3 regions of the Synechococcus sp. R3-13 genome follow, and region 1 is predicted to be linked to each of the others. Evidence: predicted binding sites of a transcription regulator. Region 1 holds the regulator's gene; each other region holds the start of a gene.

Region 1 (8,737 bases):
AAGAATCTCATCTTCTACAAAGACCTGCGGGATCCCCAGTCTCCTGTAGTAGAGCTCATCCGCGAGTTTGAGGCCGAATACAGCTTCGTGGGCAACGACGGATCCCGCTTTTGGCTGTTGACGGACTGCCAAGCTCCTCGGCGGCGACTGGTGGCCATCGACTTGGAGCAGCCTGACCGGGTGCAGGAGGTGATCCCTGAGGCGGAGGAGACCCTGCAGGGGGTTAGCTTGATCAACAATCAGTTTGTGGCCTTCTACCTCAAAGACGCCCACACCCAGATCAAGACCTTTGCTTTAGACGGTAGCTACCTGGGGGAAATTCCGCTGCCCGGGCTGGGATCCGCCAGCGGCTTTGGCGGCAAGCGCTACGACACCGAGACCTTCTACACCTTCACCAGCTTCACCACCCCACCCACCATCTACCGCTACGATTTCACCAGCGGCACCAGCACCCTGTTCCGTCAGCCCCAGGTGGATTTCGATCCCCAGGCCTACGAGGTGCAGCAGGTGTTCTACGCCAGCCAAGACGGCACCCGCATCCCCATGTTCCTTGTCCACCGCCGCGGCCTAGCGCGGACAGGGGATCACCCCACCCTGCTGTACGGCTACGGCGGCTTTGGCATCTCTCTGACCCCCAGCTTTTCGGTGGGCCTGGTGGCCTGGCTGGAGATGGGAGGGGTTTACGCCCAGCCCAGTTTGCGCGGCGGCGGCGAATACGGGGAAGCCTGGCACCAAGCGGGCACCAAGCTCAACAAGCAAAAGGTCTTCGACGACTTCATTGCCGCGACTGAGTGGCTCATGGCCAACGGCTACACCAACCCCTCCAAGTTGGCCATCGCCGGCGGCAGCAACGGCGGCCTCTTGGTGGGGGCCTGCCTGACCCAAAGGCCGGATCTCTTTGCAGCAGCCCTCCCCGCCGTGGGGGTGTTCGACATGCTGCGCTTTCATAAGTTCACCATCGGCTGGGCCTGGATCTCCGAGTACGGATCCCCGGAAGACCCGGAGGAATTCAAGGCCCTCTACGCCTACTCCCCCCTGCACAACCTCAAGCCCGGCACCGCCTACCCCGCCACCCTGATCACCACCGCAGATCACGACGACCGGGTGGTGCCCGCCCACAGCTTCAAGTTTGCCGCTGCCCTGCAGGCAGCCCAGGGGGGATCCCAGCCCATCCTCATCCGCATCGACACCAAGGCAGGGCACGGGGCCGGCAAGCCCACCAGCAAGCTGATTGAGGAAGCTGCCGACCGCTGGGCCTTTTTGGTGCAGGTGCTAGGGATCCCCTGGGACGGAACGGGAAGTTAGCGAGCTCTAGGACCCAGGCCCACCCGACCGGCATAAACTGCCGCTTCCCCCAGCTCGTCTTCGATGCGCAGCAGTTGGTTGTACTTGGCAATGCGCTCGCTGCGGCAGAGGGATCCGGTTTTGATCTGCCCGGCACGGGTGGCCACCGCCAAGTCGGCAATGGTGGTGTCTTCCGTCTCGCCAGAGCGGTGGCTGATGATGGTGCGAAAGCCGGCTTGAACTGCCAATTGGATGGCCGAGACGGTCTCCGTCAGGGTGCCGATTTGGTTGGGCTTGATCAAAATGGCGTTGGCGGCGGCGCTGTCGATACCCTTTTGCAGGCGGGTCAGGTTGGTTACAAACAGGTCATCTCCCACCAGCTGTACCCGGGATCCCAGTTGAGCGGTCATGGCTTGCCAACCGGCCCAGTCTTCTTCCGCTAGCCCATCTTCAATGGAAAGGATGGGATAGTTGGCCAGCAGTTGCTGGTAGTAAGCCACCATCTCAGCCGCGCTGTGGGCTTTGCCCTCAAAGTGATATTGCCCATCCTGCAGCAGCTCGTTGGCGGCCACATCCAAGGCCAAGGCGATATCTGCTCCCGGTTTGTAGCCTGCCTGTTCAATAGCCGTCATCAGCAGATCCAAAGCCGCCGCATTGGAGTCGAGATCAGGAGCAAACCCCCCTTCATCCCCCACACCGGTGGACAGCCCCTTCTGCTGCAGCACTTGTTTTAGTACCGCAAACACCTCAGCCCCGTAGCGCAGCGCCTCGCGAAAGCTGGCCGCTCCAATGGGCACAAGCATAAATTCTTGAATATCGACGTTGTTGTCGGCGTGGGCGCCGCCGTTGAGCACGTTCATCAGCGGCACCGGCAGCAGGTTGGCAAAGGGCTCCCCCAGGTATTTGTAAAGAGGCAAGCCCACTGCTTCCGCAGCCGCTTTGGCTGTCGCCAGAGAAACTGCCAAAATAGCGTTGGCCCCCAGGCGGGACTTGTTGGGGGTGCCGTCCAGGTCGATCAGCAACTGGTCAATACGGGCTTGGTTGAGGGCATCTTCTCCCTGCAGCTCCGACTGGATGGGGCCAAGGATGTTTTCCACCGCCCTCAGCACACCCTTACCGCCGTAGCGTTTGGGATCCCCGTCCCGCAGCTCGTGGGCCTCGAAGGTACCGGTCGAAGCACCGCTGGGAACCTGCGCCAAGCCCGTTGCTCCATTGGCTAGACCCACCAGGGCCTCTAAGGTGGGGCGTCCTCGCGAGTCGAGGATCTCATGGGCGGTAATCCACTCGATGGCCGTTTCCACAGTTACACCTCAGCAATTGGCTAGATAGCTCTGGCCAAAGCCAGATCCCCCCATAGACTAGTAGATTCTTGCCCGCGATCCGGTCAGCTTCCAGAAAACTTTAAGTCTGTCCTTCGGGCACAGAGATTCTTCAAGGCTGCAGCAGTAGATTGAACATAGGCCGGCCAGAGCTTCAACCAACCATCGAGCGGGGTTTGCCTAGGCAGGGTGCTACTCAGGAGGTGTTCTCCTCTTCCTTCTAGGCAAAGCGATGGCTCAGCCGCATCGGGTCGTGTACGGTGATCTTCTTCTTGTGAATGGAGATGTACTTCTTCTTGCGCAGCTCTCCCAACAGGCGGGTGATGGTGACGCGGGTTGAGCCAATGGCCTCGGCAATGGCCTGGTGAGACAGCTTGAGATCGATGGTGACCCCATCTGGGCCAGGCACTCCGAAATCGCGACAGAGAATCAACAAAAAGCTGACCAGACGGGATCCCATGTCGCGATGAGCCAGCGTCTCGATCATCATCTCCGTTTGCAAGATACGAGACGACAGGCTTTTAACCAGCAACATGGCCAGTTCGGCGTTCTCCTGCAAGGATTTTTCCACCTGCTCGATCGGTAGAGAGAGTAACTCGGTAGGTGTAAAAGCCACCGAGTGATAAAAGCGGTCGGAGCGCTGTCCCGTGATAAAGGAGAGCACGCCGAAGATGCTGTTTTCGCGCAGGAGGGCAACTGTGATTTCCTCTCCCATTTCGTAGACCCGCGAGAGCTTAACCGCTCCCTTTACCAAAAAGTAAACCCGCTCCGCCGGATCCCCTGGAAAAAAAATGGTCTTCCCGCGCTCGAACGTTTCGATAACCGGAGGATGGTGAGGGCCTCCCAATTGCTTGAAGGCTGTGATCAGAGATTTTTCCGCTACGGCCACCGCCATACTCATCAACCTTTTAAGGTCAGTTTATACCTAAGATCAACCTACTAAGATCAATCTAGAAGCATTAGGCTAGGTTGCAACCCATTGACTTCAGAATCTACGAGGATACCAAGATTTACCCTAAAGTAGAAGGTTCTGCCTAGGTATCTTTGTAGCACGCGCTACATTTTTAAGTCTCGTTTTTGCCCCAGAAAGGGATCCCCAACCGAAAGCAGGGGTTAGGATAAGAGCCATTGTCGCTGGGGGTTGTGTCGGCCCTTGGCGGTAGAGAGTGGAGTGGGTTGGAACATTCTATCTATCTATCTATGGGGATCCCAGAGGTTATCGTTGCTGCACCTTCTCAACTGAGCCGCCAGCATTTCACAGTGCGGATGCCGGATCCGGCCAATCACCTCCTGGAGGTGGAGCTGCTGCTCCGAGAGGTGGAGCCAAAGATGCCTTTGCGGCTGCGGCTGCCGGTGTGGACGCCGGGATCCTACCTGGTGCGGGAATATGCCCGTCACGTGCAGGAGTTTCAGGCGGCAACTGAGCAAGGGATCCCTTTGGCCTGGCGGAAGGTGGATAAGAATACCTGGCAAATCGATCCGCCGGGTTCTTCTGCTGTGAAGGTGTGCTATCGGGTCTATGCCTATGAGCTGACGGTGCGCACGAACCATCTGGATTTGACCCACGCCTATTTCAACGGGGCAGCGCTCTTCCTCTACGTGCCCGGTCGCGAGCGGGAACCCTACACTTTGACGGTGATCCCCCCCAAGCCGGATTGGCACATCGCCACCAGTTTGCGGCCCTTGACCTCTCCTTCTGAGGATCCCACTTCCGGCCAGTCTTTTGTGGCGGAAGACTACGACGAGCTGGTGGATAGCCCGGTGGAGGTGGGTCCACATCGAGTGCAATCGTTTGAGGTGGAAGGGATCCCGCATTACCTTGTGGTTTGGGGGTCAGGCACTCTAGATGTCGATCGGGCCGTTGCCGATGCCAAGGCCATTGTCGAAACCACAGCCGCATTTTTTGGTGGGCTACCCTATGACCGTTACTGGTTTATCGTGCATTTGTCGCCGGGAGGATTTGGTGGCCTTGAGCACAAGTACAGCACCACCCTTCTTTACTCTGGGCTAGAGCTGCATCAGCCGGAGTCCTATCGTCGGTTTTTGGCTCTGATGGCCCACGAGTTGTTTCATGCCTGGAATGTCAAGCGTCTGCGTCCTCTGGCATTGGAAAAGATCGATTACAACCAAGAAAATTATCTGGAATGTCTGTGGTTTTGTGAGGGGGCGACCAGCTATTACGAAAACGTCATCTTATTGAGGGCAGGGATCCTCAGTGCCGGCGATTTCTTGAAGATTCTTTCCGAACAGATTGGCCGCTTGCAGCGTACTCCGGGCCGGGCCGTGCAATCGCTGCGGGAGTCCAGCTTCGATACCTGGATCAAACTCTACCGCCCCCACGAAAACACCCTCAACAGCCAGGTTTCTTATTACTTAAAGGGGGCTTTGGTCTGTTGGCTGCTGGATCTGCACATCCGTCACCTTTCCGGCGGTCGGGGATCCCTGGATACAGCTTTGCAGGATCTGTGGCAGCGCTTTGGTCGGTCAGGGAAGGGCTACAGCGACCAAGACTTGCGGGAGGCGTTTGAGCGGGCAGCCGGTGCCGATCTTGGCCGGTTTTTCGCAGCCTATGTGGAAGGCACGGAAGAGCTAGACTACAACACTTACCTACACCCCTTTGGCCTCACCCTTAAAGCCCACTTCAGCCGACCCAACCTTCCCCCCTACCTGGGCCTCAATTTCAACGGCGAGGGCAATCGCATCAGCGCAGTAGAGATGGGATCCCCGGCGCAAAAAGCGGGCATCTGGGCCGGCGATGAGCTGGTGGCCCTGGATGGGTTCAGGGTGAGCGCTGCCAACTTGGCGGAACGCTTGACGGCCTATCAGCCCCACCAGATCATTTGTTTGAGCGTTTTTCAAGCGGACCAGTTGAAACACTTTTGGATCCCGTTGGATCCCCCTCGGCCCGATGTCTACACGTTGGAGGTATTGCCTGAACTGACTCCTGCTCAAGAAGCTCTTCAGCAAGGCTGGCTGGGATCCCTTGTCGGCGCCCAGCTTCGGTCAGAGGCAGGTCCCCATCTGCTTGAAAATTCACCTATCTCCTCCTATCATGTTGAGGCAAGCAGGTAATCCAGTTAACTGGAAAGAAAAGTAACAGCAGCAGAGGACAGGAGTATCTGATGGACTTAGTTTTGGTTTTATTGATTGGGGCAGCTGTTGGTTTCTCGGTAGGCATTTACGTTGCTCGCCAGTATGGGGCCAGTCCTAAACTGGAAATCTGGAAACGAGAGATTATCAGAGATATATCTTCGCAGCTAAGCCAACGCAGCCAAGAACTCAACAACCCGGACAAAGCACTCATCAAGTTGAGCGAAGGATTGGTAGACAAGATTTCTCAAAAGTTACAGGAAAAGTTACAGGCCGTCCAAGCTACCCTTGAAGAGTTTAAATTTCGCCTTGCTGACAGCCAGCAAAGCTTGCTACAGGACTGGGGCAGAGACTTTCTACAAGCTATATCTGTAAAGTTGGCCGAACATGGCCAGCAACTGAACAATCAGCTAGCCATTCTGGAAAATCTAGTGGAAGAGGCCAAAGATATTTATCGGCAACTACGGGTTACTATTCAAAGTTCTCATGGATCCGGGATATGCCCAACTGCAAATCAGGACTCCCAGAATGAGCAGGTTACTCAGGTCATTGGTAAAGCACCAGATCCTGAGACACCAGACGAAGTACTAAGAGACAAGGATGGGACAGCTACTGTTGATATATCAAAGATAGAGTCGTTCTTAAACTCAAAAAACATAAAGATAAAAAGCATAGCTGCGGAAGAAAAAGAGGAAAAGCTAGATCAAATAGCCGCCTTTATGGGCAGCCGATACTCTTTTATCAAGAGATTTTATGGAATGGTTAAATCAAACATGAAGAGCGGCAGTTCTTTCTTCCTAAACCTTAGAGACGAACCTCCACAAGTAGTCAGTTCAACTTGCCAAGTTGCTAAGGAGTTACACGACATCGCATTTTTGGAAGAGTACAGATACTCTAAGGCGCCCAGATGCCTTTTGGTAGCGAGACCCAGTAGGTCGCCTCAGGCGCTGAATTTTCTGGCAGGGAACTGGCTGGAAAGATATGTTAGGGGCACGCTGATCCGCCTTGTTGAGGCTCACACCGAAAAGATCAGTTTCTCTTACGTCGCGAATGCCCAAGTTACTTTATCGAATAGAGCCGATTTTGAGATGGATCTTTTCTTCCATATCAATGATAAATTCTACTGGGTGGAATCGAGGACAGGTGGGTACCAAGATAAAATACAAAAATACTCCGGAATCGCTCATGAACTCGGTCTTCAGGGAAGCCAAGCTTTCATAGTTTTAACTGATGTTAGTCAAGATACAAGAAGTAGTCTATCTTCCCTCTATCACCTGTCAGTGATTGGCGTCGATGAGGTTGAGTCTACCTTTGATGGGATCCTGAAAAGCCATCTCTGAAAGTCTGAAAAAGTCCCCAAGAGCATCGGCTCAGGCCACAATCTTGACGGCTTGCTCCATACACCACCAGGGATCCTCGGCAAAAGCTGGCATGGGAGTGCTGCCTGCCTTGCCCAGAACGGCCAGCCTTACCTCTCGATCTAGACGGGATCCGGCCCCGTAGGGATCTTCTGAGGGAGGTTCCAGCCGTTGCCCCAGAGGGGGCATCACCATAATGCCTGGCTGCATGCTGGTGCTGCTGACCCAGATTTTGAAGTGATCCACCGCTACGTCTGTTCCTTCTGGCAGTTGCATCTGCAGCAAGTAGCGGGGGCCAGAGCCAATCAGCAGGCTCTCGTTGGGGCGTAAACGGGCAGGCAGATCTGGTTGATAGGGGTAAACCAAATCCACGCTGTACCGCCGCTCGTCAAAGACGGTGACATAAACATGCACTGGAGTGGGGGCTCTGTTTCTCAAGGCAATGGCCAGGTTGCGGCCTGCTTGGATTTGCACTTTCCCTTGGGGATCCCGCGGCAGGGGGCTCACTTCGGCAGGGGCAGAGCTGCTGGCCGGGGTTTCCAGTTGGAGAAATTCCACTTCCAAGATGCTGCTCAGCGCATCGCTGGCAGGTTGCAGGTTCAAAAGATTACCAAAAGCAGCCACGTGCTCCAACAGCCGCACCAGCTTGCGAGGCAGGGCCTGTAGCTTTTTCACCGGGATCCGGAAGGCCGCCAGAGCCACCTCTTCCCCCCGACGGTAAAAGTGATAAATGGCATCGGGCAACAGCTCTACCCGCAAGTCTGCTGCTTCCGGATCTGTGTAGGCCAGAAGCGGTGAGGCCGGCAAAGCCGCCAGCAAATTGGCAACAGGCATTTGGATCTGACTGGGATCCGCACAGGTGAAAGCCACCCGCAACGGCTGGAATCGGACAGAGGACATGGGGGCAATCCTGCAAAAACCTGGAACGGAGTCTGCCGTATTCTCCTGCTGTGAGGTTGCCGGGCAAGCAAGCCAAGCTCTATATTACCTGCTCAGTTCTCCCCACCTCGACCGGGCTGTGGCCAAGTCAGCTCCCGGCCAACAGACCCCCAACAGGCCACAGCTCCGTAATCAAACTTAACACCAAAGGCAAATGGAACCGATTGGGAAACCATCTCGGATCCCATCTGCAAATGATCTCTTGATGGTCTATTCTTGATCCTGTTGTCGGGTTTGCGGCTGGAGTGGAGCCCACCTCTCCTCTTTCTAGACTGATCTACGGAGAACCATGTTTAGCAAAGCTTTTTCTGTTCAGAAGGTGTTTGTGCCAGCGCGTCGTCGGTTGCTTGTCCTGCTGTTGGCTGTGTTGATGGCTGGGTTTGGCTGGGGTCTGGCTCCAGTGTTTGCAGCTAAGGATATTCCTGCGGTGGCTCTGTCGCCAACCGAGTCCATTACCTTTACCGAGGCCCAGTTGGCCAAAGGGAAGAAGTTATTCAACACCGCGTGCGCCCAGTGCCATGTGGGCGGTCAGACCTATCCCAACCCAGACGTAAGCTTGAAGCTTTCGGATCTGGAGGGGGCAACTCCCCCACGGGATAATGTGCTGGCAATCGTGGACTACATCAAGAATCCGGTCACCTATGACGGGGTGGAGTCTCTGTTGGAGTATCACCCCAACACCCAGCTCACCAGTGAGTATCCCCGTCTGCGCAACCTCACCGACGAGGATCTGAAGCTGATTGCGGG
Region 2 (6,140 bases), on a different contig from region 1:
CTTACCCTAGCCTGAAACAACTATGTCTAATAACTAATGGTGCAACATCCAAGGTCGCCCACAGGATTGGGAGCGATATTTTGGCGAGTTTGGATCAGAATTTGAGTGCTGTTCACGCTTGATCAGTTTGGGTTCTCTTCCCCCCTTTGAAATAGGCAAAGAGCTGGAAAGCTGAACCATGGGAACTGAAATGAGACGTTTCCCTTCCTGATTGCAAGAAGGACAATAGGCCGGATCTCGATATTGAGATAAGGGCCGCCATACCTCAAACTCCCCACAGGTTTGACACTTAAACTCATACAGCGGCATCTTCCTATTCCACCCCCTTGAACGAGGCATCGGATAACATTCACCTAGGGAGAATATCTATGTCGAAGATTTGCGTAGGAACAGCCACCGTACAGCAAGCATTGGGAATATCGACGATCCCACTCACTCTGCCCTCCACCGGTGCAGAACTGAGCAGCAGATAAGCTTGTTCTCCCGTAAAGCCGAATTTTTTCAGATATTCGATGGCATTTAAGCAGGCGCGTCGATAGGCAATGTGAACATCCATATAATGCTGCTTACCTGTAAGCTCGTCCACAGAAATGCCCTCAAACACAAGGTATTCCGAGTAACGTGGCTCAACAGGGCCGGGCTTAAAAATGGGGTTAACCAATCCGTACTTCTCAACACCACCCTTGATTAGATCGACGTGGAGATCGATGTAGCCCGACATCTCAATAGCGCCACAAAAAGAGATCTCCCCATCCCCTTGCGAGAAGTGAATATCTCCCATCGACAGCTTGGCACCCTCCACGTAAACTGGGAAGTAGATCCGTGTTCCTTTAGACAGGTTTTTAATATCGCAATTACCGCCGTGCTCTCGCGGGGGCACCGTCCGAGCCGCTTCAGCAGCAACCCGCTCATACTCTGACTTGGGCAAAGTTCCCAAAATTGCGTTCTTGGGATTGGGCAAGGCGGCCAGCACAGGCTGATTGCCGGATAGCCCCGCGCCGTAAGTGCGCAAATCGGGAGCCGAAGCGACCAGCTCAGCTTCCCGCTTATTCCAAGCCGCCAGCAACTCGTGAGATGGGGCACAGCCAATGAGGCCGGGGTGAATGATGCCGGCAAAGCGCACATGGGGAATGTGTCTGGAAGTGGTGTAAATGCCTTGAAAATCCCAGATGGCTTTGGCCGCGTTGGGAAAATGATCGGTGAGGAATCCCCCTCCATTTTCTTTGGCAAAAATACCTGTAAACCCCCACTCGTCTCCCGGCAGTGGCCCAATGTCTAACAGATCGACAACCAGGATATCTCCAGGCTGGGCGCCGTTAACCCAAATAGGCCCACTCAAAACATGGACAACGCTTAGGTCAACCTGCTCAATGTCGGAAGGATCATCGTTGTTTTTGATTTGCCCATCCGTCCAGTCTTTACACTCAATTCGGAATACCTCGCCAGGGTTTACAGAAACCACAGCGGGAATATCAGGATGCCAGCGGTTGTGACCCGGTAGATCCTGTTGATCCATTGGCTTAGTCAGGTCAACTTTAAACAGCGTTTTGGGCATGGGATCCTATCCTTGAGTCATCACTCTGCGGTCAGACTTTGAATGCACAAAAGCCTATCTCCAATAGAGAAGCTAATACTGTAGTAAAAGCTACAATTCATAGTGCTGTTATCTACAATCGCAGAGCGGGAGATGAGGAGCTTAGATCGACAGGCTATTTCACTGCAATTCAAAGTAACTATCAATCAATTCACCAAAGTAACGGCCAATCCATTCGGCGACAGATCGATTTAGCCGTCAGCTCCTAAAGCGTTGCAGGATCCTCTCCAGAAAATCCCTAGAGAACATGGTGGGTTGTCGGCCAAATCCTGATTTTTCAATTAGCCCCCTTGGCTTCCCTTGAGAAAGGGAAACTCAAGCTCTTTCTTGAGATCCTCAGAACCTGGGATCCTCAAGTTCTGAAAACCCAGTTGCCGCAAGCCAGGGATCCCGAATGCCCAAGCTAGTCAAGTGCCTGTAGCTGGGCTAGGAAATCTGCCACCGTCAGGGATCCCAGCTCCTGCCGATGGCGCTGGCGCACGCTCACCGTTCCTGCCGCTTGTTCCTGTTCCCCCACGATCAACATAAAAGGGATCCGGGCCTTCTCGGCATTGCGGATTTTTTTGGGCAAACGGTCGCTGTCGGCATCGATGTGGACGCGGATCCCGTGTTCTCGCAGTTGATCCCGCACTTGGGTGGCATAGCCCAAATACTGATCGGAAACGGGCAAAATGCGCACCTGTTCCGGGGCCAGCCAGAAGGGAAAATCCCCAGCGTATTCTTCGATGAGAATGCCGATGAGTCGTTCCAGCGAGCCAAAGGGAGCACGGTGAATCATCACCGGACGCTGCCGGGATCCATCCTCAGCTACGTATTGCAGATCAAAGCGCTGTGGGTTTTGGTAGTCCACCTGAACCGTGCCCAGTTGCCACTCCCGATCCAGCGCGTCGCGGAAAATAAAATCCAGCTTCGGCCCATAGAAGGCTGCTTCGCCGATCCCTTCAAAGTGGGGCATCGACAACTTCTCCACAGCGCGACGGATGGCATTTTCGGCTTTGTCCCAATCTTCGGGGGATCCCAGATATTTGTCAGACTTGGGATCGCGGAAGCTGAGGCGGGCGCGAAAATCCTTGAGCTTGAGCTTATCGAAAACCACCAAAATGAGATCGACAACCTTGAGAAACTCCTCCTCCAATTGATCGGGCCGGACAAACAGGTGGGCATCGTCCACCGTGAAGCCACGCACTCGCGTCAGACCTCCCAATTCCCCCGATTGCTCATAGCGATAGACGGTGCCGAATTCGGCATATCGTAGGGGCAAATCGCGGTAGGATCGCAGCTCGGATTTGTAGATTTGGATGTGAAAAGGACAGTTCATCGGCTTCATGACAAAGCCCTGTTCGGCTGCGCGATCCTGCTCATTCTCCGCCATCATGGGGAACATATCTTCCCGGTACTTTTGCCAGTGGCCGGAGATCTTGAACAAGTCCACACGGGCAATATGAGGGGTAACCACCGGCAGGTAGCCCCGCTTGAGCTGCTCCTGCTTGAGAAAATTCTCCAGCACCCAGCGTAGGGTAGTTCCTTTCGGAGTCCAAAGGGGCAAGCCCGGACCCACTTCATCGGAAAACAGGAAGAGACCCAGTTCTTTGCCCAGCTTGCGGTGATCCCGCCGTTTGGCCTCCTCCAGCCGCCGCTTGTATTCCTTCAGCTCCTCTGGAGTTTCCCAGGCGGTACCGTAGATGCGTTGGAGCTGCGGCTTGGTCTCGTCCCCCCGCCAATAGGCGCCGGCCACGCTGAGCAGATCGAAAGCTTTGGGGTTGAGCTCTTGGGTGTTTTCCACGTGGGGACCGGCACAGAGATCCCACCATTCATCCCCCAAGTGATAAATGCTGATGACCTCTCCTTCGGGAATGCTGTCTAAGATCTCCAGCTTGTAGGGTTCTCCGAGGGCTTCGATGCGGCGCCTGGCCTCTTCACGGCTCACCTCCTCGCGGATCACCGGCAGGCCCTTTTTGATGATTGCCTGCATCTCTTTTTTGATGCGATCCAGATCTTCCGGCGTGAAGGGCTCGGGATGGTCAAAATCGTAGTAGAAGCCGTAGTCGGTTGTGGGGCCGATGGTCACCTGGGCCTTGGGAAACAGCTTTTGCACCGCCATAGCCAGGACATGGGAAGTGGTGTGGCGGATGCGCTCCAGTTGGGGAGACTCGTGAGTGCGCAGCAGTTTGAGGGTGCTGTTGGCCTTCTGAGGTGATTCGGCTGGCTGAGACATCGGAACCTACTTCGACAACAAAGAAAGAACAGTGAAGAAATGGATATCCGTGTCCCTATCTTAGGCTGGGGCGAGAACGGCAGGGATCCCCAGCTAATCAATTCCCCTGTTTGCCGAGTCAACCGCGAACCTCACCTCACGACTCGGCCCGGAACAAGGGGGGAAAGTACACAGTATCCTAAAGGGGTTGACCCCCTTACCCGAGCCATGATCTCTTCGCCCACCAACTTCACGGAATGCCCTGTCGCCTCTGCTCCCCCAGTTTCCGAAACCGGCCCGGCTTCTCGTCCTGAATCTTGGGCTGCCCCCGTTCTGGCCGCCATCGATGTGGGCAGCAACTCTCTCCACATGGTGGTGGTGCGCATCAATCCCCGTATCCCTAGCTTCACCCTCATCTCCCGCGAAAAAGCCACCGTCCGGCTGGGGGAGTTTTGCAGCCAGACGGGCGCCCTCACGCCTGCAGCTATGGAACGGGCCCGGACGGCTCTGGAGCGGTTTTGCCGCATTGCTGAGAGCTTTCAGGTGCAGGATATTGTTGCCGTGGCTACCAGTGCTGTGCGCGAGGCCCCCAATGGGCTGGAGTTTTTGAAGCGGATTGAACGGGAGCTGGGCCTGCGGGTGGAGTTAATCTCGGGGCAGGAAGAGGCCCGCCGCATTTATCTGGGAGTGCTCTCGGCGATGGAGTTCCACAACCGGATGCACGCGGTGGTGGATATCGGCGGTGGCTCCACAGAGCTGATCTTGGGCAATGGCCAAGAGCCGGAGTTTCTGCGCAGCATCAAGGTGGGAGCTGTGCGTCTAACCCAGGCTTTTTTGCACCACGATCCGCCCACTTCTGGCGAACTGCAAGCCCTGCGCCAGCACATCCGCGGCATGCTGGAATCCCCCATTGAGCAGATGAAACGGATCGTCGCATCTTCACAACAACAGGGATCCCTGCCTTTGGTGGGCACCTCTGGCACCGTCGAGTGCCTGGCCCAGTTGGATGCCCGCCGTCGGTTGGGCGCTCCCCCCAGTCGCCTGCAGGGGTATGAGTTCAGCTTGGAAGCCCTGCGCGGCTACATCAAAGAGCTGCGCTCCCTCACGGTGGCCGAACGGCAAAAGCTGCCCGGCCTGGGGGAAAGGCGGGGGGAGATCATCCTAGCCGGGGCGGTCATCTTGGAAGAAGTGATGACCCTGCTGGGGGTGGAGCGGATCCAGTTTTGCGAACGGGCTCTGCGGGAAGGGCTGATCGTGGACTGGATGATCGGCCAAGGGCTGATTGAGGATCGGCTGCGCTACCACAGCTCGGTGCGGCGGCGCAGCGTCCTCAAGTTGGCGGAAAAATACCAGGTGGAGCTGCCCTATGCCGAACGGGTGGCCGAATTTGCCCTCAGCCTCTTCGACCAGACCCGCGGCCTGTTGCATGGTTGGGGATCCCGCGAGCGGGCCCTCCTCTGGTCAGCGGCCATGCTGCACAACTGCGGCCACTTTATCAGCCATGCCGCCCACCACAAACACTCCTACTACCTGATTCGCCATGGGGAACTGTTGGGCTTCAATGAAGAAGAGGTGGAAGTGATCGCCAACTTGGCCCGCTACCACCGCAAATCGCCTCCCAAGAAGAAGCACGAAAACTTTCAGCGCCTCACCGACGAACGGGATCGCCAAATCGTCTTGGAACTGAGCCCCTTGCTGCGCATGGCTTGTGCCCTGGATCGCCGCCGTCTGCAAGCCATCCAAGCGCTGCACTGCCGTTTTCAGCTCTTGGGAGAAGGCCCCCGCCGCATGGAGTTGATTTTGGATCCCAGGCATCCCAATGATGACTGCGCCTTGGAGCTGTGGAGCTTGAACGAGAAGAAAAAAGTCTTCGAACAGCAGTTCAAGCTGCAGGTGATCCCCAAATTGTCCACTCAGATCGAGCGCAGCTCAAATCCTTTTGAGGCAGCAGTTTAGCCCCTGCCCGCAGGAGGTTTCTGGTGGGCACCTGGCAGCGGTAGAATGTCTGACGGTAAAGCTGTGGCTGTGAGCGGCTCTCTCGCCACTGAGTGCTGAGCAAAACGGAGTTGTTGAGATGGCCAAGTTGTTGTTGGGGGATCAAGCCTTTGAGGTCGAGCTACTGACGGATACGCCCACCAATTGGCCGGGAATTAAAGTCATGTCTAAGGGGGCCAAGCTGGATATTCCAGCGGGAACTGTGGTGAAGGTGGAGTCCGAGGATGACCACGCGACCGGGTCCTACAAAGTGGTCTATCGTCTGGCCCCCGCCTATCCCCGCAGTTGGAGGCTGCTCCTAGAGCGGGAGAGCGCTGCTACCGCGCCTCAAGCGGCATCGGCTCCAGAACCAGAGGT
Region 3 (8,860 bases), on a different contig from region 1:
GCAGGCGGGGCAACCAAACTTCCCAACCCCAGCAAAGCTCCAACCCCCAGCAGGACTTTCCCCCCTGTCCTCAAACCCAAAAGGATCCCCTGCCGAAGACGAGAGAAAACAGTCTCACCTATCTGACTTTTCATCTCGATTCCAAGTCCCACACCTCGATTTTGAGCTATTTCTCCCCTCCTACCCGTAACCACCTACACCAATGCCACCAAATACATTAGCAAGCCATAAAAGAGAGGGCCAGCCCTGACCCTCCCTTTTGATGCTCAGTTCAGCAATGCTCCGATCCGGCAACCCCAGGTCAGACCGAGCACAACGGCTCAAGATTGCTCCGAATCGGTGGCAGCAGTAACGAAGTCGGGGTAGGCCACGTTGCCATGCTCGCCCACATCCAAACCGGCGATCTCTTCCTCGGCGCTGGTGCGCAGGCCGGTTACAGCCTTGAGGATAAAGAACAGGATCAAGCAGGTAATAAAGGGCCAGAGGAAGTAGGCCAGAGCGCCCACCACTTGTACCCCAAATTGGGCCCAGGTGACCTCTTCAGCATAGTTGGCATTGGCAAAGAAGGGGATCCCTGCTGCCAACACCCCCCAGATACCACAGGTGCCGTGTACCGAAATCGCGCCCACCGGGTCATCAATTTTCAGCACCGTATCCAGGATCACCACCGAAATCACCACCAGAATCCCGGCCACCGAGCCGATGATCAGAGCACCCAAAGGATGGACGCTATCGCAAGGGGCAGTGATCCCCACCAAGCCCGCCAGCACCCCGTTGGCGCCAAAGGTCATGTCTGGCTTGCCAAAATGCACCCAGCAGGTGATTGTCGCCCCAATGGCCCCCGCTGACGCGGCTAGCAACGTATTCATGGCAATCCAGCCAATATCGACAGAGGCTGCAGTGGTGGAACCGGCATTAAACCCGATCCAGCCCAAGGCGAGGATAAACACCCCCAACATCCCCAGCGGCAGGTTGTGGCCGGGAATAGCCCGCGGCTCTCCATTGGGGCCGTACTTGCCAATGCGAGGGCCGAGCACAATGGCGCCTGCCAAGGCCGCAGCGCCGCCTACCAAATGCACCACCCCCGACCCGGCGTAGTCGATGTAGCCCAGATTTTCCAGCCAGCCGGCTGTGCCGCCGTTGTAGTCGCCGAACAGCCCGTTCCAGGCCCAACCCCCAGAGATGGGGTAGATTAGCCCAGAAATAACGACGGAGTAGATCAAGTAGGCCAAGAACTTGGTGCGCTCCGCCATCGCTCCGGAAACAATGGTGGCGGCAGTGGCGGCAAACACCATCTGGAAGACAAAGAAAGTAAAGGGCCAGCCATCTGCCTCGTAAGCCTGCTGCCAGCCAAAAGCAAACCAGTCAGTGCCGAAGAAGCCAGCACTTTTGCCGAACATGAGGCCAAACCCGATGAACCAGAAGGCGCAACAGCCCATGCAGAAGTCCATCAAGTTCTTCATCATGATGTTGGCGGCATTCTTGGCGCGGGTAAAGCCCGTCTCCACCATGGCGAACCCTGCCTGCATGAAGAACACCAAGGCCGCCGACACGATCGTCCAAACAACGTCAGCGTGTTTCTGAACTTCCTCGGCCTCTTGAGCAAAGGCAGTTCCCTGGCCGAATAGAAAAACCAGCGCAGCCATTAGAGCGGCAGTCAGACTCCACTTGGCCGGTCGCCAAAGCCACTGGGGCACCTGGCTCTTGAGCTTTTGGATCATTGTCGTACTCATGCTTTTCGACTCACCTAAAGTGACAGTACTTCTCGCAACACATTACCCGAAAAGTAGGGCAAGAACACCTCATCAGATATACAGCAAAAGAGACATGAAGCAAACTCACACGAGGCTCAGGCCGGGCAACCCAAACCCTGAACGTGATTCCTTCTCATAGGGCATCTTGGTTGAGCTCGCCAGTTCGGATGCGGATGGTTTTTTCGACGGGGCTGATGAAAATCTTGCCATCCCCGATTTCGCCGGTGCGAGCCGCTGCAATCAGCTTCTCCACCACCGTATCCACCAGGTCATCTTCAACCACGATCTCCACTTTCAGCTTTTGTAGGAACTCTACCGTGTACTCGGATCCCCGGTAACGCTCGGTTTGTCCCTTTTGGCGACCAAAGCCCCGCACTTCACTTACAGTCATGCCGACAATCCCGGCATTGACCAAAGCAATTTTGACCTCATCCAACTTGAATGGCCGGATTACGGCCTCGATTTTTTTCATTTGCCTCCTGCACCCCGGATAATTCCGCTAATTTCTAACACTACTGACACCTGCAAATTGTAAAAACAGATACATTTTTATCTCCTACTGAAGATGCTTACCACTCTGGATTTGCTCCCGTCAAGACCGGAAGGCCAAGCTTAAGCTACCTTAACGGGAGGAAGTCCCCACTGGCGTCTCACCAGCATCTGTAAGCGGCTGAGGGCTGAGAGAGGCCAAGCTGGCTGTAATAAGCGCTACCGCAAGCCACCACAGCATTTGTACCTGGGGACGATACCAGATGGTATCCACCAAGCCGTGGGCCATCATGCCGGTGCAAGCGGCCAAGCCTGCTGCCACCCATAGACCCTGGGGATCCCGCAAGTTGAGCAAAGTTTTCCAGCATCTCCAGCCGTGATCCCAGAGCACCAAGAGAAACCAGGCGAAAGTTAAAGATCCGATGAAGCCAGTCTCTACGGTGAGCTGCAGCGGCACTGAATAGGCTCCAAGGGCGCTGAAGTTGCCTCGTTGGTAGAGGGGATAGACGCGGTTAAAGGCAACATTGCCGGGGCCGATCCCCAAGATGGGAAAGTCGCGGATCATCTCCAGCACCGCCGCCCAGACATTGAGGCGAAAGTTGTTGCTGGTATCCAACCGCCCCCAAAAAAGGCTCTGCACCCGCAGCCGCAGGGAGCGTACCGTCAGGATCCCGAGCAACAGAGCAGCCCCCCCTCCGCCCAACAGGGCCGGCAAGGCCCAACGCCGCCAGCGGGCTGGCAAATCGACAGAATGCCACTGTGCCAACAGCACGGCCATCAGGGTGAGCATGGCCAGCCCCCCAATCCAGGCACCGCGACTGTAGGTGAGCAACAGGCAAATCAGGTTCACCGCCGTCGTAAACCCGGCCAGGAGTTTCGCCCCCCAACTGGGCCAAATCCAAGTGGCGGCCAGCCCCAGGGGAATGACCGGGATCAAGTAGCCCCCGTACAGATTTGGGTTGCGCAGATAGCTGTACACCCGCGTCAGACCTGCCAAGCCCGACTCCGGATCCACCCAGGTGGCCAGTTCTGCTGCCCCATAAAAGTATTGCCGCAGGCCGTAGACCCCCATCACCAAGCTGACCAAAAGCAGGGATCCCACAATCCCATCTCGGAATTGGGGTTTGCGCAGCAGACGATGCAACAACAGATAACCAGCCAGGTAGAGAGTCAACTTCAGCCAGCCATCCCGTGCTGCGTAGGCAACCGGAGAGAGAATCGTTGCCAAGGTGGCAATTCCCCAGAAAAGGCCCAGGGGCAGATGCAGCGGCAGCCCAATCGGCGTTTCCACCAAAGTGCCCAGGCCCACCAGAGCGGCCATAGCCAGCAAAATCAGGCCCAGGATGCCGGTGGAGCTTTGCGCAGAGAAAACCCAGTAAAGCAGTACCAGCCCCAGGCCGATGCGGTCGGAAGTCTGCACCAATACGCTGCTTTTCCCCCAACTCTGCAGGGATCCCAATAGACGACCCAAAAGGCTCCCCTGCTGCCAAGCCTTGATGGGAAAGTCGCGCAGCAGAAAACCGTGCCACCGTTGCGTTGCTCGTTCCATAATCCTCTGGGGCGTGTTGGGCCCAAATCCCCACACCTCAAGTCATCCTACTGGTTTCACCAGCGGGACAAAGCTTTAGTCTATATCCCCAGAGGCAAAGAGACAACGAAGAAGAGCGCAACTTCTTATCGCGCCAGCCGGACAAAGTACCCCTCAACAAAAACAAAGAACTGGCTGACTCACAAGACTCTACAAGACAAAAGGCATCGAAGAGTTATCAAAGTTCGGTTTTCAATCTTAAGAACAAGTCTCTGTAAAAAGCAAAGAAGAACAGCAGGAAAAACTACAAAAAGCTCTATCTCAATCTTCAATCAAATGTTGGATTGCCGCAATCGAAGATCTCCTGACCTACCACAGACCGATTCTCAAAAGATTCTTCAGGCAACACAGGCTAACACTTGACCTTGAGATCCTCTTTCACCTTCGGCATTAGGAGAAGGGATTTGATCGCCTAAGCGGGATCCAGACCAACCTTCCTTGGCTCTAACTGCGTTCTGGGAATTGGAGTTGGAATAGTGAATCTGAACACGAGTGGGGCGGCCCAGCCCTAGGGCAGATCCCATGCAACGGGCTAAGATTTGCACCTTAAACTCAAACTCGCCAATGCCATCCATAATCTTTAACCCTGCAGTCTCTGCTCCTAATTCAACTGTAGGAGAAGGTCTACGAAACCTCTTCAGTGGGAATACAGAACTTTTTGAGCTGGGGAGACTTCTGGATTATGAAAGTTATGTAAAGATGCCTTTGTTTTCGCCAGACAGGGCGAGTACTTGACCTATTCTTAAACAACTTGAGTCAAGCTGGGCTCGGTATCTTCACTTGGACTGACTCCCTCCACCAAGTTGAGCAGGGATCCCAGCCAAACCGCTTAGACAAGGGGAACTGACCTACGCAAAATGGAGGAAGTAGGGGAAAAGCATCTCGTAAATCACTCGGTCGAAGCGTGCCCGTTTACCTGTACTGGGGAGATGACACCTATCGCCTGATGCAGGCGGTGCAGCAGTTGCGCGACCAAGTGCTGGATCCCCACTGGGCAGCTTTTAACTACGATCGCCTGCCGCCGGAATCCACGATTGCCGGGCTCAACCAAGCCATGACCCCGCCGCTGGGATCCAACGCCCGCTTGGTTTGGCTGGAAGAGACAACACTCACCCAACATTGCCCGGAAGATCTGTGGGAAGAAGTGGAGCGCACACTGGCCCAGTTGCCCCCCACCACCCATTTGCTCTTGACCACCAGCAGCAAACCGGATGGGCGCCTGAAATCCACCAAAATCCTCAAAAAAACGGCCATTGTCCGCGAGTTTTCGCAACTGGCCCCTTGGGATGAAGAGGGCATTCTCCAGCAGGTGCAGCGGGAAGCTGAACAACGGGATCTGGCCCTCAGCCCGGCAGCCGCCCAGAAATTGGCCGAGGCGGTGGGCAATGACTCCCGTCGCTTAGCGATGGAATTGGAAAAGCTGGCCCTGTTTACGGCAGGCCAACAGGATCCCATTTCTCCTGAACAAGTCGAGGCGTTAGTTCCCGCCAGCGCCTACAACAGCTTTCAATTGGCGGGATCCCTGCGCAAAGGGAATCTGGAACAAGCCCTACGCATCTTGACCCATCTGCTGGATCACAACGAGCCGGCCCTGAGGATTCTGGCGGTGTTGGTAGGCCAATTTCGCACCTGGCTATGGGTGCGGCTGCTGCTGGATCAGGGAGAACGGGATCCCAAAGTCATCGCCCAGAAAGCAGAAATCGGGAATCCCAACCGGGTTTACTTTCTGCAAAAAGAGGTGGGATCCCTGGAAAGCTCAGCTCTGCTAAGGATGATGCAGCAACTTTTGCAACTGGAATACCAGCTCAAGCAAGGTCAGCCAGAGCGAGAGGTGTTTCAAGAGGCGCTGATCCAGATTGTGGCCTTTCTCCAGAAAGGCTCATCTTCCCGCAGCCGCTCTCAGACCTCAGCCGCCGCTCTTCTTGGGGAGAGGGGAACCATTGGCCCAGCGAGCCGCTCCACTGCCACTTGAGGTAACCATGGGGCAGAGCTGAAATGGCTCTACGGGTTGCTGCCAAAATGGCTTCGAGACAACCTCAGAGCAAATAGAGCAAGATAAACAACACGATCCAAACCCCATCCACAAAGTGCCAGTAGATCTCGGCAGCTTCGACGCCAAAATGATGTTGAGCGCTGTAGTGGCCGGGTTTAAAGGAGCGCCAGAGCACCGCCAGAATAAACAGCAACCCTGCCAGCACGTGAAGACCATGAAACCCCGTTAAAACATAGAAGGTGCTGGCAAACAAATTGGTGGTGAGGCCAAACTCCAGGTTGCTGTACTCATAGAGTTGCCCTGCCAGGAAAACCGCCCCCATCAGGGCTGTGAGGGCAAACCACAGTCGCAGGCCCTTGACATCATTGACCTTGATGGCCGACCCAGCTTTGTGAATGACGAAGCTGCTGGAGAGCAAAATCACCGTGTTGATCCCAGGCAAAAGCAATTCCCGCTCTGGGGTTCCCTCCGGCGGCCACACCGGGGCGGTGAGGCTATAGGCCAGGTAGGCCATGAACAGCCCTAGGAAAAGACAGCCTTCTGCCACCAAAAACATCAAGATGCCAAAGACGCGATGATCTGGGTGCTCAGCATGGGCAGTGTGGGCCCTTGAGTGGCCAACCATCAGCGTTTCAGAGGCAAGGGATCCTTGCATATTCCTTTCCACCTAAATTCCTGAATTCCTGAGACTTCTTGAGGCTGTACAAGCAGCCCAGCCAAGACTGGAATACCCAGTGAGCAGGGGATCAGCCGCCCACCGGGCATCCGGCCTGCTAAGAAGAAGTAGGCTCCGCTTCCGCCAGTGCCAGCTCCCGCACGCTCTGCAACTGAGCAGCAAAGTAGTCCAGCGTCTCCTTGCTGTGCAAACCGTAGTCATAGGGGCCGGTCAGCAAAATGGGATCCCCATAAAAGTTGTGATGGGGCGGGGGAGAAGAAGTTGTCCACTCCAGTGTCAGGGCCTGCCAAGGATTATCCCCAGCTTTTGGCCCGGCCACCCAGGAGTAGATGGCGTTAACCAAAAAGGGCAGGGTGGAAATGGCCAGAACAAAGGCCCCCACCGAGCTGATCCAGTTGAGGTCGGCAAATTGGGGATCGTACTGGGCCACCCGGCGGGGCATCCCCATCAGGCCCAGCTTGTGCATCGGCAGAAAGCAGATGTTGAAGCCGACGAAGGTCAGCACAAAATGTACCCGTCCCCAAAACTCATTCAACATGCGCCCCGTCATCTTGGGGAACCAATGGTAGATACCGGCATAGATCCCAAAGACGCTGCCGCCAAACAACACATAGTGCAGGTGGGCTACCACAAAGTAGGTGTCGTGAACGTGGATATCCAGAGGCACCGAGGCGAGGATAATCCCGCTCAAGCCGCCGATCACGAACATCGAGACAAAGCCCATGCCAAACAGCATGGCCGAGCGGAAGTGGATTTTGCCGCCCCACAAAGTGGCCAGCCAGCTAAACACCTTGATCCCAGTGGGAACGGCAATGGCCATGGTGGCGATCATGAAGAACACCCGCATCCAGTCAGGGGTGCCGCTGGTGAACATGTGGTGCGCCCAGACGATCAACCCCAAAAAGCAGATGGCCAAGCTGGAGTAGGCGATGGCCTTGTAAGCAAAGATGGGCTTGCGGGCATGCACCGGCAAAATCTCGGAGATCATGCCAAAGACTGGCAAGATCATGATGTACACCGCCGGGTGGGAGTAGAACCAGAACATGTGCTGGTAGACCACCGGATCCCCGCCGCCGCTGGGGTTAAAAAAGGCCGTGCCCGCCAACAGGTCAAAGCTGAGCAAGATCAACGCACCGGCCAAAACCGGTGTTGCAATGAGGGTAAGAATAGATGCTGCCAGCATGGCCCAGCAAAACAGCGGCATGTCTTCCATCTTCATGCCGGGCATGCGCATCTTCAGAATGGTGGTGATGAAGTTAACCGCCGCCAGGATGGAAGAGGTTCCTGCCAACAAAATGCTCAGGATCCAGAGTTCTTCCCCCACCTTGCCGCTGATCAAGCTGAGGGGGGGGTAGGAAGTCCAGCCGGCAGCCGGAGCCTCTATGAACAGGCTGGCCAAAAGCAGGATCCCTGTGGGCGGAACCAGCCAAAAGGCCACTGCATTCAGCTTGGGGAAGGCCATATCCCGCGCCCCGATCATCAGCGGTACCAGGTAGTTGCCAAAGCCCCCCACCAAAGCAGGCACGATCCACAAAAAGATCATGATCGTGGCGTGCAGGGTAAAGGCACCGTTGTACCGCTCAAAGCCGAGAAAGTCGGCCTCTGGAGTAGCCAGCTCTGCCCGTACTGCCGTCGCCAGCGCCCCTCCCACCAAGTAGAAGAAAAAGGTGGTCACCAAGTACTGGATCCCGATTACCTTGTGATCGGTGGAAAAAGTAAAGAAGCGCCACCAAGGCTCAGCAGGAAGTTCCAGTTCAACCTTCGGTGCAGTAACAAGTCTCGGATTGTCTTGTAGCTGGGTCATTGCCAAAAAGCTCCCGTGTCGCGTCGGCGGAATGGTGTTCTCAAAAGCGCAGGCCAAAGGGATGTTGGGGATCCCGGCTAGCCTGCGGAAGGAAGGGATCCAGAATGGGACTGGAGAGACTTCAAATCTGAGGGGGAGACGCCCAAACGCTGGTGGTGGACATGGGCAAAGGCAGACTCGGCCTCAGGGGAGCCTGGCCGAGGAGAGGGATGGACTGGCGAGAAATCTGAAACGAGGGCCAAGGTGCTGCCCTCGCCACGGGCGGCCAAAACTTGCTCCTGCTGCCAGCGCTCGAAGTCTTCCGGCGTATCCACAAACAATTGCCCTGCCATCACCCCATGATAGGGGCCGCACAGCTCTGCGCAGATGATGGGGTACTGCCCCAGTTGAGTGGGCACAAACTCCAGGTGGGTTTCTCGGCCAGGGATGACATCCTGCTTCAGGCGAAATTGCGGTACCCAGAAGGCATGGTTCACATCCAGAGCCGTCATATCCAAGCGCACCCGCTTGTTCAGAGGAAGGTGCAGCTCGCTGGCCACCAGGCCGGAATCCGGGT

Evidence for each region. The regulator NtcA, encoded in region 1, controls nitrogen genes in cyanobacteria. The targets are predictions, from matches to a motif close to GTANCNNNNGNTAC.
Region 2: fmdA (formamidase) is a predicted target of NtcA. The motif match lies at 1,636-1,649, and genes of this name have one in related genera.
Region 3: NW856_RS08475 (P-II family nitrogen regulator) is a predicted target of NtcA. The motif match lies at 2,286-2,299, and genes of this name have one in related genera.

What each region holds. Positions count from the first base shown of each region.
Region 1 covers NZ_JANSIO010000173.1:805-9,541, forward strand. Annotated here, with positions in the region: gene NW856_RS05310 (prolyl oligopeptidase family serine peptidase) at 1-1,305, shown strand, start outside; gene eno (phosphopyruvate hydratase) at 1,302-2,585, opposite strand; gene ntcA (global nitrogen regulator NtcA) at 2,824-3,498, opposite strand; gene NW856_RS05325 (M61 family metallopeptidase) at 3,780-5,675, shown strand; gene NW856_RS05330 (hypothetical protein) at 5,726-7,033, shown strand; gene NW856_RS05335 (hypothetical protein) at 7,064-7,951, opposite strand; gene psbV (photosystem II cytochrome c-550) at 8,280-8,737, shown strand, end outside.
Region 2 covers NZ_JANSIO010000064.1:86-6,225, forward strand. Annotated here, with positions in the region: gene NW856_RS02075 (FmdB family zinc ribbon protein) at 34-339, opposite strand; gene fmdA (formamidase) at 350-1,555, opposite strand; gene thrS (threonine--tRNA ligase) at 1,998-3,809, opposite strand; gene NW856_RS02090 (Ppx/GppA phosphatase family protein) at 4,017-5,744, shown strand; gene NW856_RS02095 (phycobilisome linker polypeptide) at 5,863-6,140, shown strand, end outside.
Region 3 covers NZ_JANSIO010000271.1:191-9,050, forward strand. Annotated here, with positions in the region: partial or broken gene NW856_RS08465 (hypothetical protein) at 1-17, opposite strand, end outside; gene NW856_RS08470 (ammonium transporter) at 321-1,733, opposite strand; gene NW856_RS08475 (P-II family nitrogen regulator) at 1,888-2,226, opposite strand; gene NW856_RS08480 (IctB family putative bicarbonate transporter) at 2,377-3,792, opposite strand; gene holA (DNA polymerase III subunit delta) at 4,736-5,803, shown strand; gene NW856_RS08490 (cytochrome c oxidase subunit 3) at 5,868-6,479, opposite strand; gene ctaD (cytochrome c oxidase subunit I) at 6,598-8,304, opposite strand; gene NW856_RS08500 (cytochrome c oxidase subunit II) at 8,382-8,860, opposite strand, start outside.